One region of the Clostridium sp. MF28 genome, then DNA from elsewhere that is predicted to be linked to it. Evidence: predicted binding sites of a transcription regulator. Region 1 holds the regulator's gene; each other region holds the start of a gene.
The links. Region 1 encodes NrdR, which represses ribonucleotide reductase genes. Its sites were predicted from a motif close to CACNANATNTNGTG; they were not measured.
Positions count from the first base shown of each region.

Region 1 (5,300 bases):
TAATAGTATCAATACATATCATGTGCTTTACAGTTCAATAGGATATGGAGGAAGTCTTAAAGGTATAAAAGTTAACAACATAAAAATAAGCAATAATTATCATCTATATGAAGAAGTCGATGCAATAATATGTCCATGTAAAGAAAAATTAAGTAAAGAATGCGAATTTAATGCCTTATTATCAAGGGGAATAGTCTATAAGGGGGATATTTATGGAAAAGTTAGTTCTGTTTTTTAATAAATTATTATGTAAGTTCAAGTTGTTTAGAAAAAAATTATATTATGTAGGAGGAAATGATGCTCTACCACCACCATTATCAAAAGATGAAGAAGAAGATTTGGTAAATAAATTAAATGGTGGAGATGAAAATATAAGAAGTACTTTAATTGAAAGAAATTTAAGATTGGTTGTTTATATAGCAAGAAAATTTGAAAACACAGGTGTATATGTAGAAGATTTAATATCAGTTGGTACCATTGGATTAATAAAAGCAGTAAATACTTTTAATCCAGAGAAAAAGATAAAGCTTGCAACTTATGCGTCTAGATGTATAGAAAATGAAATACTTATGTATTTAAGGAGAAATAGCAAGATAAAAGCTGAAATATCATTTTATGAACCTCTTAATATTGACTGGGATGGAAATGAACTTCTGTTATCAGATATATTAGGAACTGAAAACGATACTGTTTATAATTTGATAGAAGATGAAGTAGATAAGCAGTTATTAGTTATGGCATTAAAGAGCTTAAATGATAGAGAAAAAGAAATAGTAAGACTTAGATTTGGTTTAAATGGAACAAGAGAAAAAACTCAAAAAGAGGTCGCGGATATGCTTGGAATCTCACAATCTTACATTTCTAGATTAGAGAAAAAAATAATTAAAAGATTGAAAAAAGAAATAAGTAGAATGATTTAGCTTGTCTTCAAGTATAAAAGTATTGCCTATCGGAGATAATGTTTAATGCAATGGATTATTACTTTCGAAGGGGTGAATACTTGTGATAATTAACAAAGTAGAAATATGTGGCGTTAATACTTCAAAACTCCCTATACTTAAAGAAAAAGAAAAGAAGCAGCTTTTTTTACAAATGCAAGCTGGAGATAAGAACGCAAGAGAAACTTTTATAAAGGGAAATTTGAGATTAGTACTTAGTGTTATTCAACGGTTTAATAATAGAGGAGAAAATATCGATGACTTATTCCAAGTAGGCTGCATAGGCTTAATGAAATCAATAGATAATTTTGATTTGTCTCAAAATGTTAAATTTTCAACTTATGCAGTTCCTATGATAATTGGGGAAATTAGAAGATACCTAAGAGATAATAATTCTATTAGGGTAAGTAGATCTTTAAGGGATATAGCTTATAAAGCTCTTATTATGAGAGAAAAATTTATAAAAGACAATAATAAAGAGCCTACTATATCGCAGATTGCAAAAGAACTTGAATTGCCAAGAGAAGAAGTTGTATTTGCGTTAGATGCAATACAAGATCCTGTATCACTGTTTGAGCCAATTTATCATGATGGAGGAGATGCCATTTATGTAATGGATCAAATAAGTGATGCAAAAAATACAGATGAACATTGGCTTGAAAATATTTCAATAAAAGAAGCAATGAAAAAACTTACTGATAGAGAGAAGCTTATATTGAATTTAAGATTTTTCAATGGAAGAACTCAAATGGAAGTAGCAGATGAAATTGGAATTTCACAAGCACAAGTTTCAAGATTAGAAAAAACAGCACTAAAGCATATGAGAAAACACGTATAAGAATGAGAGTTTAATAATATTATAATGGTGGGGGATAATTATGGAACTTGAATTACATTCACTCAATGCTATGAGAAGTATGGAAGTTATAGATATATTAACAGGAACTAAAATCGGGTTTATAAAAGATTTTAAGATAGACTGCGATGAAAATAAAATAGTTGCGTTAATATTACCAGGAGAAATAAAATCATGGTTTGCAAAAGAAGATGAAAAAGAGATTTTGTGGAGCGATATAGTAAAAATAGGAACAGATGTTATATTGGTGAAGGCAAAAGATAAAGAAAAAGTAAATGCAAACAATGTATAGCCATATTTCAAAAATATAGTTATAATAAGTATAGGTTTTGATATACGAAAGCAAAGAGGTGAATGAAAGTATGAAATGTCCATTTTGCGGATTTGAAGAAAGTAAGGTTGTTGATTCAAGGTCAACGGATGACAATACAACAATTAGAAGAAGACGAGAATGTTTAAAATGTAATAAGCGTTATACTACATATGAAAAAATAGAGGATTTTCCAATCCTAGTAATTAAAAAAGATTTAACTAGAGAAAATTTCAACAAAGAAAAAATAATTAACGGATTAATTATTGCATGTCAAAAAAGACCCATATCTAGAAAGCAAATCGAAGAAATAGCATATGATATAGAAAAAACAATATCTAATAGTATGCTCACTGAAATCCCATCAAATGAAATAGGGGAAATGGTTATGGCTAGATTGAAAGAGTTAGATGAAATATCATATGTAAGATTCGCGTCAGTTTATAGACAATTTAAGGATATAGATACTTTCCTAGAAGAAATAAAAAATCTTAGAACATAATCACATAATTAAGGATGTTGAAAAGTTTTCAATGTCCTTTTTATAATGAAAAATGTTATATATAAGTTAAACTTCAGTTAATAAAGATGCCAAGCAGCTAATAAAATGTTAATATTAAGTAAAGAATTAAAATGAATTAAATGGAACAAGGATTTTATTCTTATAAAAAGTATCTAGCTGTATATAAGAAGATTTCATGGTGGCTTTGTGACTTTTATTTTCATATACATTATTAAAAAAGTATTAATTTATTGGAGGATTAGAGTGAATACATTAGAGTTGAAAGACTTAGAAATTAAAGATGATTTTACAATAATAAATGGTAAAAAATTTGAAATTATATTCACAAATGCAGAAAAAGGAAGAAGTTTTAATAGAAATACAGAAGAGGGAGTTAGAGAATTAAATTCATTAAAAAAAGAATTTAATGCAGATAATATAATATATATAAAGCAAATTCATAGTGATAGAATATTAAAATATGAAGGTAATGGGAAAGATATTATAGATGAAGAGGGAGATGCAATAATAACAAATGAAAAAAATGTTATTATTGGGGTTTTTACTGCTGATTGTGTACCGGTTATATTGGTAGATGAGGAAAAAGAGGTTACAGCTGCGATACACAGTGGATGGAGAGGTACCTTCGAGTCTATTACATTGAAGACAATAGATAAAATGAAAAATGAATTTGGATCTGATGTAAGAAATATTAAGGCTTATATAGGACCGCATATTAGAAAATGTTGTTATGAAGTTTCAGAAGATTTAAAGCAGAAGTTTATTGAAAAGAAAGATACAATAAATGAAAAAGAGCTATTTAATGGAAATAATCTTAATCTTGAAGCGTGCATAATAGACGATCTAAGGAAATCTGGAATAAATGAGTGCAATATAAATAGTTTAGATTTGTGTACTTATTGTGGTAGTGATATTAAATTGCATTCATATAGAAAATCTCAGGGTTCCTATGGTAGAATGTTTTCTTTTATTATTTCACGTTAAGGGGGAAGATGAAATATGGCTAATGAAAAAATTTTGATTGTAGATGATGAAGAACATATAGTTGAATTATTACATTTTAATTTAGTTAATGCTGGGTATGAGGTTTTAAGTGCTAATAATGGTATTGATGCAGTGAAAATAGCTAAGGCTGAGAAGCCGAGCTTGTTATTGCTTGATTTAATGCTGCCAGGTATGGATGGATTTGATGTTTGTAAAGAAATAAAGAGAGATTCTGAAATGAAAAAAACATCAATAATAATGTTAACAGCTAAAGGCGAAGAACTTGATAAGATACTTGGGCTAGAACTTGGAGCTGACGATTATATAACAAAACCATTTTCGGTCAGGGAATTACTTGCAAGAGTAAAGGCAGTTTTAAGAAGAACAAGCTCATTTAATGAGGCAGAAGATGATGTTTATAATTCAGAAAATCTTAAAGTAGACTTTGAACGTCATGAGGTATATGTGAATGATAGAAAGGTTGATTTAACTTTAAAAGAATTTGAACTTTTACAAATACTAATAAAGAATAAAGGAAGAATACTCAAAAGGGAAACTCTATTAGATAAGATTTGGGGTTATGAGTATATAGGAGAAACAAGAACTGTAGATGTTCATATAAGATATCTTAGAAAGAAGATAGAAGAAGACGATAAAAATCCGAGATTTATTGAAACTATAAGAGGAGTAGGTTATAGATTTAACCCAGCTGAGTAAAAATGAAAAACAAAATATTAACTTCAGTTATTATAACTGTGCTATTTGCACTATTAATTGTAGCATCTTCTTTTATCACAATAATAAATTTAGAACAAATTAAAAATACAAAAGAACAACTTAGAAACATAAATTTGCTAGTTTCTGAACTTAATGATGTTACTGATATTAGTAGAAATGATTATGAAGAGTTAAAAGCATTAAATAATACGAAAATAAATGGTATAGACGTAAGATTTACCCTTATAAATGATAATGGAGTTGTCTTATATGATAATGAGCAGAAGAGTAGTGAAAATCATAGGGATAGAGAAGAAGTTAAGAAAGCAATGGAAACTGGTGAAGGGTATTCAAAGAGATACAGCGAGACAATTAAGTCAGACTTAATATATTATGCTACTAGGCTTAACAATAACTTTGTAATTAGAAGTTCTGTAAGCATAAATTCTGTTACTATAATACTTAAAGAAAATATTAAATATTGTTTTGGAATATTACTTGTGGTTATGCCATTTTCTTTATTTCTATCATTAAGACTAGTTAAAAAAATTATTGATCCAGTTAAAGAGTTAGAAAGTGTAACTTTGAAAATGACTCATGGGGACTATAAAATAAGAGCCAATATCAATACAAATGATGAGCTTGGGACTTTGGGAAATAGCTTCAATAATATGGCGGAACAGCTACAAATAAAGATTCGTGAAGTTATAGATAATCAAAATAAAATAGAATCAATATTAAAAAGTATGGAAAGCGGAGTTATAGCTGTTGATAATTGCAATATGGTAATTTCAATTAATCCGTGTGCAGAATCGTTACTTGGCATTAAAAAAAATATTGTAGGCGAATGTTTATTAGACCATATAAAGGACTATGATATAATCAGATTTTTAGAACAAGATGATGTAAATGATAAAGAAATAAAAATACGTCATCCAATAGAAAGGGATTTCAAAATTAAGAAATCAGCTA
Region 1 covers NZ_CP014331.1:4,737,771-4,743,070, forward strand. Annotated here, with positions in the region: gene AXY43_RS20785 (sigma-E processing peptidase SpoIIGA) at 1-238, shown strand, start outside; gene sigE (RNA polymerase sporulation sigma factor SigE) at 213-920, shown strand; gene sigG (RNA polymerase sporulation sigma factor SigG) at 1,003-1,776, shown strand; gene AXY43_RS20800 (YlmC/YmxH family sporulation protein) at 1,817-2,086, shown strand; gene nrdR (transcriptional regulator NrdR) at 2,157-2,606, shown strand; gene pgeF (peptidoglycan editing factor PgeF) at 2,871-3,611, shown strand; gene AXY43_RS20815 (winged helix-turn-helix domain-containing protein) at 3,627-4,328, shown strand; gene AXY43_RS20820 (sensor histidine kinase) at 4,331-5,300, shown strand, end outside.

Region 2 (5,300 bases), 1.3 Mb from region 1:
TTATTATAGATAGTCAATTACATTGTATGTGTTAAATTTGTTATTATTACTTAAATTGGAATGTGAATTTGAACTAGACGCAATCAAATTTATAGAGTGATGTGGGATTGTGCTATTTGGCAATTTATTTGATGAAATGGTGAATATATCATCATTTCTATTAACAATAGTAGCATCTTTGTATGTTGAATCTAATATAAAACCTTTCATAATAACAAAACAGTCCTTTCAGTAAAGATTTCTTTGTTATTATTATTTACAAGTAGAAAAGTAAGTATACTTGTAAAATATTAAAGAGCTAAATAAAAAAATATGAATTTTAATATCTAGCTCTTTAATTATGAATGAATAGTTAACATATATATTTTTCGCTTAATCTAATCTTTCAACTATAAATCCAACAAGGCCAGGTCCGGTATGAACGCCAAGAGCAGGGCCTATTGATCCTCCTAAAGTACATTCAATTAGATTAGGAATATCTTTTATAGAATCATAAAGCATTTTAGATTTTTCAGGTGCATTCCCGTCTAAAACCCAAACTTTACATTTATGATTTTCTAGATAATTTGTTAATATATTTGTTAATTTAGATATACACTGTTTTATGCCTCTTATCTTACAAACCGTATGGTATATGCCGTCATCGCCAACAGTAATAATAGGCTTTAGATTGAGCACGCCCGCTATAGTTCCGGCAACTTTACCAACTCGTCCTCCCTTTATTAAGTATTCTAATGTATCTATTGTAAAAAACACATCAATCTTATCTCTAAATGAAGGTAAAGTTATCACTATTTCATCAAAGGATTTTTCTTGCTTTATTAGGTTTAGAGTTTCAATGACCATAGCTCCTTCTGACATGGTTAAAGTCATAGAATCAAATACAAAAGTTTTCACTTCAGGGACATTTTCAGATGCAAGTCTTGCAGAGTTATAAGCGCCAGAAAGGCCACTTGATATTGTTATAATAATTGCATGTGTATATCCTTCGTTTTTTACTTGCTCTAAAGCAAATGTAAAATCATCAACACCAGGTAAGGAAGTTTTGGGTATCTCCTTAGGTAAATATTCATATAGGGCCTTTGGCGTTATATCTATTCCATCAATATACTCTTTATCAGAGAATATAATTTTAAACGGGACTATTTTAATATTATTTTCTATTACGAAATTTGTATTCAAATCAGAAGCACTATCAGTTATTAATGCTATTTTATCCATCTTAATTCCTCCTAGAAATATATAGTCTTAGTTTAATTATAACACTATTTGTAAAAAATACATTTCTTATATATTACTTAAAGAAATAATTTATATTATATTTTTAGATAATAAACTATGTTTTTAATAAAACTTTTTGGTTCGCACAAGATGATAATTTACAGTAAATTTTAATCAATTTAACTTTTTAGAACACATATAATAATAATTTTCTTATAGTTTGTTATGAAAAAATACTATAAATCATAGTAAATTACAACAATAAAGATTATCTACAATAAGTCAAACATAAAAAAGTCGTAAAAATTGAATAAATCGAAAGATAATAGGATATAAATTGAGATAATTAAAATCTAGTGGTTTAAAAATAAAAAATTAGAAGTGTTGCTAATGAATACCTAATACAGTATAATAGTACGGTAGTAAAAATACTATATATTGTGCCATGGAGGGAATAATAATGCTATATGTTGTGAAACGCGATGGAAGAGAAGTTGAATTTAATTCAGATAAGATAGCTCAAGCAATTAAAGGATCAGCTAGTGAAATCGGTTTAAATTTAAAAGAAAGTCAAGTTCTAGATACTGTACATAAGGTGATTACTTATATAGAAGAAGAGTATAAGAAGACTATAACTGTAGAACAAATACAAAATTTTGTAGAGAAAGCATTAAGAAATGAGGGACACAAAGATATAGCAGTCGCTTATTCAGCATACAGACGTGAAAGAACTAAAGTCAGAGATATAAAATCAGATTTAATGAGGGCTATAAGACAAATTGGAGTTGAAACTGATAGAGATAATGCAAATGTAGGAAATAATTTCAGTTCTAAGTTATTAAGAATAGCATCTGAATCAAATAAGTGGAATACACTAGCTACTATGCCAAAGAATTTGGCAAAGGCTCATGAGAATGGTGATTTATATTATCATGACTTAGATAGCTATAATTTAACTGTAAACTGCTTGCATATACCAACAAAAGAGATATTAGAGAATGGATTTAATACTGGATATGGAACAATTAATGCTCCTAAGAGAATTGAAACTGCTGCTGAATTATCATGTATATTATTGCAATCAACTCAAAATGATATGTTTGGTGGTCAATCTCATCCGGATTTTGATAATGACATGGGTATATTTGTAGAGCCAACTAGAGAAGAAATTAGAGAAGAATTATTGGAACTAGGTGTATCAGAAGAAAAGTTAGAAGCTATGGTAGAAAAGAAAGTAAGAAAAAAGGTACAACAAGCAATGCAAGGTGTAGTTTATAATCTTAATACAATGCATTCTAGAGCGGGATCTCAAGTACCATTTAGTTCAATTAATATTGGTTTACCTACAAGCTCAGATGCAGCATTAGTATGTGAAGTTTTTCTTTTAGAATATGAAAAAGGATTAGGTAAAGGTGAACAACCAATTTTTCCTAACATAATTTTTAGAGTTAAGTCAGGTGTTAATAGGGAAGAGAATGATGAATATTTTTATTTATACAAACTAGCATGTAGAGTAGCTGCAAAGAGAATGAATCCAACTTTTATGAATATTGATGCAGATTTTAATAAGGAATATTACGATAAAGGTTATGTTCCAGCTACAATGGGATGTAGAACTTATCTTATGAAAAATGTAAATGGTGAGCCTGGTTGTAAGGGAAGAGGGAATATAGCACCAACAACTCTTAATCTTCCAAGAATAGGGTTGCAAGCTAAAAATGATATAAATAAGTTTTTCAGTATATTAGATGCAAGATTAGAATTAGCAAAAGATTCTTTAATGCATAGATATGAGATTTTGAAAAATCTAAAAGTTAAGGATTTACCTTTTGTTGCAGGTCAAGGACTTATGAAGGGTTCAGAAGGCTTAAAACCTGATGATTCTATAGAACCAATATTAAAGCAAGGAACTTGGGGAATAGGATTCATAGGTGTTGCAGAAGCATTATTAGCTTTGGTTGGGAAGCATCATGGTGAAGATGAAGAAGCAAGAAAATTAGGAATAAAGATTGTTGAACATATAAGACAATATTGCGATAGGCTTACAGAGGAATATAAACTAAATTGGAGTTGTTATGCGACTCCAGCAGAAGGGCTTTCAGGTAAATTTATAAAGCAAGATCAAAAGATATTTGGATTAATAAAAGGAGTAACTGATAAGGAATATTACACAAATAGTTATCATATACCTGTTTCGTACCCAATATCTATTAAAGATAAGATTGATATTGAAGCGCCATACCATAAACTTTGTAATGGTGGACATATAAGTTATATTGAAGTAGATGACACACCAGATGCAGAAACAATAATGGATATAATAAATTATGCATATAGAAATACTAATATCAGTTATATGGGTATTAATTTTCATATAAGATATTGTAGAGAATGTGGTACTTATCTTCAAAACAATGAAAACAAGTGTCCTAAATGTGGCAGTCAGAATATTCAAGGAATATCAAGAGTTACAGGATATTTAAGTTTAGATGAAAGATTCGGTGCTGGAAAGTATCATGAAAGAGAAGATAGAATATCACATACTGAGAGACATGGGCATCACTACTAAAAGCATAATGATGATAGATTTTTAATTTATAAATTATAATATAGAAAAAGAAGATGGATTTATTAATCTCATCTTTTTTTTTATATATTTAATTCATCAGATGTTATATTGGCTTATAAGGCAATATGAAACAAATAATTTTATGAGGAATGAGTTATATAATACAGAAGTTATATATTAAGGAAGCAAAAAAACATATTTTCTATAAGAATTATTAAAAAATAGAGGTATAAAAAGTAAACTTTAATATATTAATGAAATTAATAGAGAATATAATGTAATTATTTGGTATGAACACTAAATGCTTTGGGTAGATCTGCTAAAGAAAATGGACTGTTAATTTATCAATGTATTGCAACATCAAAAAAAAAACTTGCAATAATTGAGAGGATTTTCAATAAAAACAATTAAAATTTGAAAATACATGAAGGAGAGTAGCTGTTTCGTTGCAAAAAAATAAAATAAATCTTGTATAGATTTATTAATATATGATATTATAAATATACAGTAAAAATGTTAATTTATTAAAAATATGCTTTAAGTAATAAGAAAATAATATAAATGGGGGGACTAAAATGGCACTTAGTAATTTAAAAACTAATAAAAAAGTTTCTATAGTAGATACCACTCTTAGAGATGGTGAGCAAACAGCAGGGGTGGTTTTTGCTAATGAAGAAAAAATAGTAATAGCAGAAATGTTAAGTGACTTAGGTGTTGATCAGCTAGAAGTAGGGATTCCTACAATGGGTGGGGACGAAAAGAAGGCTATAAAAGAAATTGTAAAAAGAAATTTAAAACCTAGTATTATGGCATGGAATAGAGCAGTAGTCAGTGATATAGAACAATCAATAGATTGTGGAGTTGATGCAGTTGCCATATCAATATCAGTATCGGATATACACATTCAGCATAAACTTAAAACATCTAGAGAATGGGTATTAGAAAGCATGGTTAAATCTGTAGAATTTGCAAAGAAAAATGGTCTTTATGTATCTGTTAATGGGGAAGATGCATCTAGAGCAGATAAGGACTTTTTAGTTGAATATATTAATGCAGCTAAACAAGCAGGTGCAGATAGATTTAGATATTGCGATACTGTAGGAATTATGGAGCCATTTAAAATTAGAGATGATATTAAATATATATATGATAAAACAGGCTTTGATATAGAAATGCATACTCATGATGACTTTGGAATGGCAACAGCTAATGCGGTAGCAGGTATTAAGGGTGGAGCATCGCATGTTGGAGTAACTGTAAATGGTCTTGGGGAAAGAGCAGGTAATGCAGCATTAGAAGAAGTTATAATGGCATTAATGCTTGTTTACGGATATAATGGTGATGGAATAAATACGCAAATGTTTAGAGAAGTGTCACAATATGTATCAAGAGCATCAGGTAGAGAGCTTCCAATATGGAAAGCAATCGTTGGAACTAATATGTTTGCACATGAATCAGGAATACATGCAGATGGAGCAATAAAAGATCCTAAGAATTATGAAGCATTTGA
Region 2 covers NZ_CP014331.1:3,427,320-3,432,619, forward strand. Annotated here, with positions in the region: gene AXY43_RS14770 (hypothetical protein) at 4-210, opposite strand; gene AXY43_RS14775 (DegV family protein) at 373-1,221, opposite strand; gene AXY43_RS14780 (anaerobic ribonucleoside triphosphate reductase) at 1,682-3,790, shown strand; gene nifV (homocitrate synthase) at 4,366-5,300, shown strand, end outside.
Region 2: AXY43_RS14780 (anaerobic ribonucleoside triphosphate reductase) is a predicted target of NrdR. The motif match lies at 1,651-1,664, and genes of this name have one in related genera.

Region 3 (5,300 bases), 1.6 Mb from region 1:
TCAATAATCTGATATTAGATTTTTATACACATATATTCAATTATACCATTTAACGAGGTCTTATTCATTATTTTTCTACATAATTTAGCAGAATTTTCGTTTTGAATCATAAAAGTTAATACAACAATATTACATTTATTTATAATATTAAATAATTTGAGAAAGTTAGTCTTATTAAGATTATATTATTAGTATACTATGTACTATTAAATATTACATTATGCTTCCATTAACATATCCTTATAATATACAAAATTTATTATAAAACAAAAAGATATAAGCGAACATTCCACCTATATCTAAATTAATACATAGCAAATTCACTCTAAGCTTGTAATAATAAAATCATTATTATATTTTTTCTAAAAGTTCCTAAGGGTTTCATCCAATTGAATATTAACAATATTACATATAATTTTATAAATATTTAAATTGAAAGATGTAACTTCCCTTAGGATATTTGTGTAAATAAAATCACCGATATTAAAGTAATTTTAAATTTATACTTATTCTTATTCTAATAGATATATAGTAGTAGTTTTTCTACCAAATTGTTTAGCCTCTTCATATGACGGGACCCAAACATCTATTACATAAGTGCCATCTTTTTTTACCTTAATTGCTCCACCTCTATCTTCAACATCAAACATGCCATCAGGCTTATAATTTTCCAACTCCGGAATATACATCTTGCTTCCAAGCGGTATATTAGATGGGGCCGCAATAACACCTATTCTTGTTGTTGTCTGCATTGCTGTTTGTGACTTCCATTTTCCCGAACATCTAGGATCATCACTATATGCAGTTAATTCTGCTTTAATAGGTTTACCTATTTGCTTTTGATTTTTTACCGATGATGTATTTACTGAATCTGATGAACCTTCATCTGATTTCTCTACTGATTCTGCATATTTATCAGTATCGGCACTTTCTTTTTTGAGATTAAAGTCTTCTTTATAGCTACCTGTAACAATTCTATTTATTTGAATATTTTTAGTTTGCTGATCTAAAAAGTTTGTTTCAAATCCTAGCAAACATACTCCTAGAAATATACAAGTTTTTATAACATTTATTTTTAATTTAATCAAATTACCACTCCTTGTGTTTTATTTGTGACCTAATAATATTCTAGGTTACTTTCCCCACCGATATGGTATTGCCCTATTATAGGATAAGAATGTATCAAACACAAAAGTAATTTTTGTTACATATAGATATAATTTTCATAATTGCATATGAAAAGGTTATATATGTTGTATTCTCGCATATTTCTTGGTAATATAGGCAGCAAATAATATTTGAAAAATTTTAATTTTAGTATTCTTTAGGTTCATTAAATAAATCATATGATTTTTTAGATTAGTATAAATAATAATAAAATTTACTAAAATAGACCTGCATTTTAATAAATAAAATGCAGGTCTATTTTAGTAGATAAATCGCTCTATTCCTAAAGCTACTCCATCATTTTGTACAGTATCAGTTACTTCCTTAGCGTGTTCTTTAACGTAATCCTCGGCATTCCCCATAGCAATTCCGCATCCTACTGTAGACAACATTTCTATATCATTCTTACCATCTCCAAAGGCATAGCTATTTTCTATTGGAATATCTAAAAAGTCCAATACTCTTAATATTCCAGTTGCCTTTGTATTTGATTTTGAATATAGTTCAAAAGATTTTTCCTCTATATTATGAATATAATCGTAATCATCATTCGCTAAATTCAAGCAATAATCCATTCCACTTTTATCATTATATAACATCTCAATTTTGTACGTCTCTACTTTTTCTAGATCATATTCAGATTGGAAATATTTTTTAGATATACTAAAAGAATCATAGAAAGAATGTAGTTTTTTATATTCATCTTTAATGTATGAATATGTTTCTCCTTGCAAAATATATTGAATATTACGCTGCTCAAAATTATACACTAATTCTTTTATGGAATCCCTTTTAAGACATTCTTTATATATACATTTTTCCTTAACTTTTACATATGCCCCATTGGTAAGGACAAAGCCATCAAATCCAAAATTATACAAAGACTCATTTAAAAAGGCATATGGTCTGCCCGTTGCAATAAATACATAATCTCCATTTGCTTGAAGTGAGCGAATTGTTTCTTTTACTCTAGGCCTAATATCTGTTATTCCATTTAAACAGTCCATTAAAGTTCCATCTATGTCAAAAAAAACTGCTTTATTCATGATTACATCTCCCCCATAGTAATTCATTCTCATTTAATATACTTTATTATCGTTTAATATCATTCTATTTTATTTATTCATCATTGTCAAACCATTTGATTATGTTTTAATAACATAATCATTAAAATAATATTAAACGAGAATTAACTATAGCAACATCTATATATCTAGTGCGTTCTTTATATGATTAAAACCTAGTCTACTTATTGTCATTCCTAATCTTTCACCTTTGATAGCATTATTTTTATAATACTCAATAACCATTTCTGTAATAACTTCCAATTCATCAGGCTGGTAAAGTTTTTTAAGACGATTTCCTATTCTTAAATTTCTTCCAAACTTGCCACCTAAATATACTGCAACTCCTTCATTATCTAACTTCATAGCTTTAAAAGGACATGCTTTGATACATTGCCCACAAGAAATGCATTTATCATAATCTATTACTGCTTTTTTATGTACCATTGATATCGCGTCAACTTTACAAGTACGTTCGCAAATCTTACATCCTTTGCACATATCTGTCTCAACCTTTGGTTCATTTTGAGCTAAAAAACCCAAATCACTGATTGGAGCTTTTACACAATTATTAGGACATGCTGCTACTCCAATTTTAAATTTACCTGGAAGATCTATTCCTAAAAACTTTCTATCGAGATTTTTAGCTATTTCTTGTGAATCTAATAATCCGAACCTACAAAGTGCTCCTTTGCAAGCAGCTACAGCTACAACCCTTGTACCAGTGCCTCCTGTCTTGATTCCTGCGTTTAATATCCTTTTCTTAACCTCTGGAATCAAATCTTCTCTAATCCAAGGTATTTCAACACATTGCCGTGTTGTAAATCCCATGTATCCATTTCCATATAATTCAGATATTTCTGCTAGACAAACCATTTCATTAGAACTTAAATTTCCTGCATCTGTCAATATTCTAAGTGAAAAATATTCTTTATCTTGTTGCTGCATGAAACCTTCTAATTTTAATGCTTCAAGCTCATTTTTAGTCATTGTTTTTTATCTATCCTTTCTGCGCAAGCGGTCTATGTGCTAATTTTAGCTAAAAGTAATAATTTATATTACTAAATTACAGTATCACGATTTATTATATAAAACTGTGATTGATATCACGTTTATGCAATTACTCATATAATCTCTTTATAAAATTACATTTTATTTTATAAGTCCTTCCTTAAATATACTTAATTAAATTTTCATATTACTTGTCAAAATCAATCATTATAGCGAATGGGACAACTCTATATATTGTATGAATACTTTTTTATAAATACAACATATTGTATTTTATCATAAAATGATTTAAAATAATGTTATTATAAAACTTGAAGATATTATAATTCAAAAGAATATAAGGATTAGAAAGAAATTATTAGCTTATTAAGTAAAACTGGAGGAATATATATGAGCGAACTATTATCAGAATCATTTTTAAACAAATACAGAGAAATTAGGAATACGCCTTTAAGCAATATCGGTGAATTTGTTTATTTACGAACTTATTCTAGATATTTAAACAATAAAAAACGAAGGGAAACTTGGTTTGAAACAGTTCTTAGAACAACAGAATATAATATTGAACTTGGCATAGAATTTAAAAAGAAACAGGGATTAAGCATAAATTTACAAGATGAAGTAAAAGAAGCTGAACTGTTATTTGATAATTTATTCAATTTAAGGACCTTTACATCAGGTAGAACTCTTTATATGGGTGGAACTGATATAGTAAAAGAATATCCACTTTCAAATTATAACTGTGCATTTACAATGGTTGAAAAATTCCATGATTTTGTAGACATATTCTATCTTCTCATGATTGGTTCAGGTGTCGGTGTTAGAATCGATAAATCTCTAATATTAAAAATGCCTAATATAAGGAGAATATATCTAGACAGCGAATATAATGAAGATATTCATAAGTTCATGCCAAAAGAATATATGGAAAACACCAAACTTATTTTAGACAAGGTAAATCCATCAGTCGCTAAGATTAAAATTGGTGACAGCAAAGAAGGCTGGTGTAATGCTCTAGAAACTTACTTTAATTTGATTACAAGTCCTGAATATATTGATATTAAGAAAATTACATTTGATTACAGTTATGTAAGACCTGAGGGTGAAAGATTAAAAAGGTTTGGTGGCAGAGCATCTGGTCATAAATCGTTAAAAAGAATGTTTGAAAAAATAAATAAGGTTTGCAGTAATCTTGTTAATGGAAGCTTAAGGTCCTTAGATGTGCTTGATATAGCTACTATAATAAGTGAAAATGTAGTTTCTGGTGGAGTTAGGCGTAGTGCAATGATGATAATTTGCGATGAAAATGATGAAGATGTTATAAATGCAAAAAGTAAACTATATACAATAGTCAATGGAAATTGGATTGAAAATTCAGAAGTATCTCATAGGAAAATGAGCAATAATTCCGTTTTATATAAAGAAAAACCATCGCTTAATAAAATAAAGAAAATCCTAGAATCCATAAAGATAAATGGTGAACCTGGTTTTATTAATGGAAGTGAAGCTATGAGAAGAAAAAGTACATTTAAAGGTTGTAACCCCTGTGGAGAAATTTTACTTAATTCACATCAATGCTGCAACCTATCAACTAACAATTTAGCCTCATTCGTAAATGAAGATAATAATCTAGATATTGATAAATTAGAAAAAATAATAAAACTATCTACTAGAGTAGCTATTAGAATGACCCTAGTAGACGTAGAACTTCCAGATTGGAATAAAATCATGCAAAATGATAGAATCGTTGGAATATCATTAACTGGAATGATGGATATGGTAAATAGAACAAACATGACTTATAAAAATTTAGGTTTATTGCTAAAGCGTTTACGAGATGTAGTTAGATGCGAAGGTATTAAATACTGCTCAGAACTTGGAATTTCCATTCCTGAGCTTATGACCACAATTAAGCCTGAAGGATCTCTATCCACACTTCCATGTGTAAGTTCAGGAATACATTATTCACATTCTAATTATTATATTAGAAGAGTTAGAATCTCTACATCTGATCCTCTATATAAAATGATAGAGAAGCTAAAATGCTATCCAATTTAT
Region 3 covers NZ_CP014331.1:182,120-187,419, reverse strand. Annotated here, with positions in the region: gene AXY43_RS00750 (3D domain-containing protein) at 513-1,088, opposite strand; gene AXY43_RS00745 (Cof-type HAD-IIB family hydrolase) at 1,428-2,213, opposite strand; gene AXY43_RS00740 (4Fe-4S binding protein) at 2,373-3,221, opposite strand; gene nrdJ (ribonucleoside-triphosphate reductase, adenosylcobalamin-dependent) at 3,633-5,300, shown strand, end outside.
Region 3: nrdJ (ribonucleoside-triphosphate reductase, adenosylcobalamin-dependent) is a predicted target of NrdR. The motif match lies at 3,500-3,513, and genes of this name have one in related genera.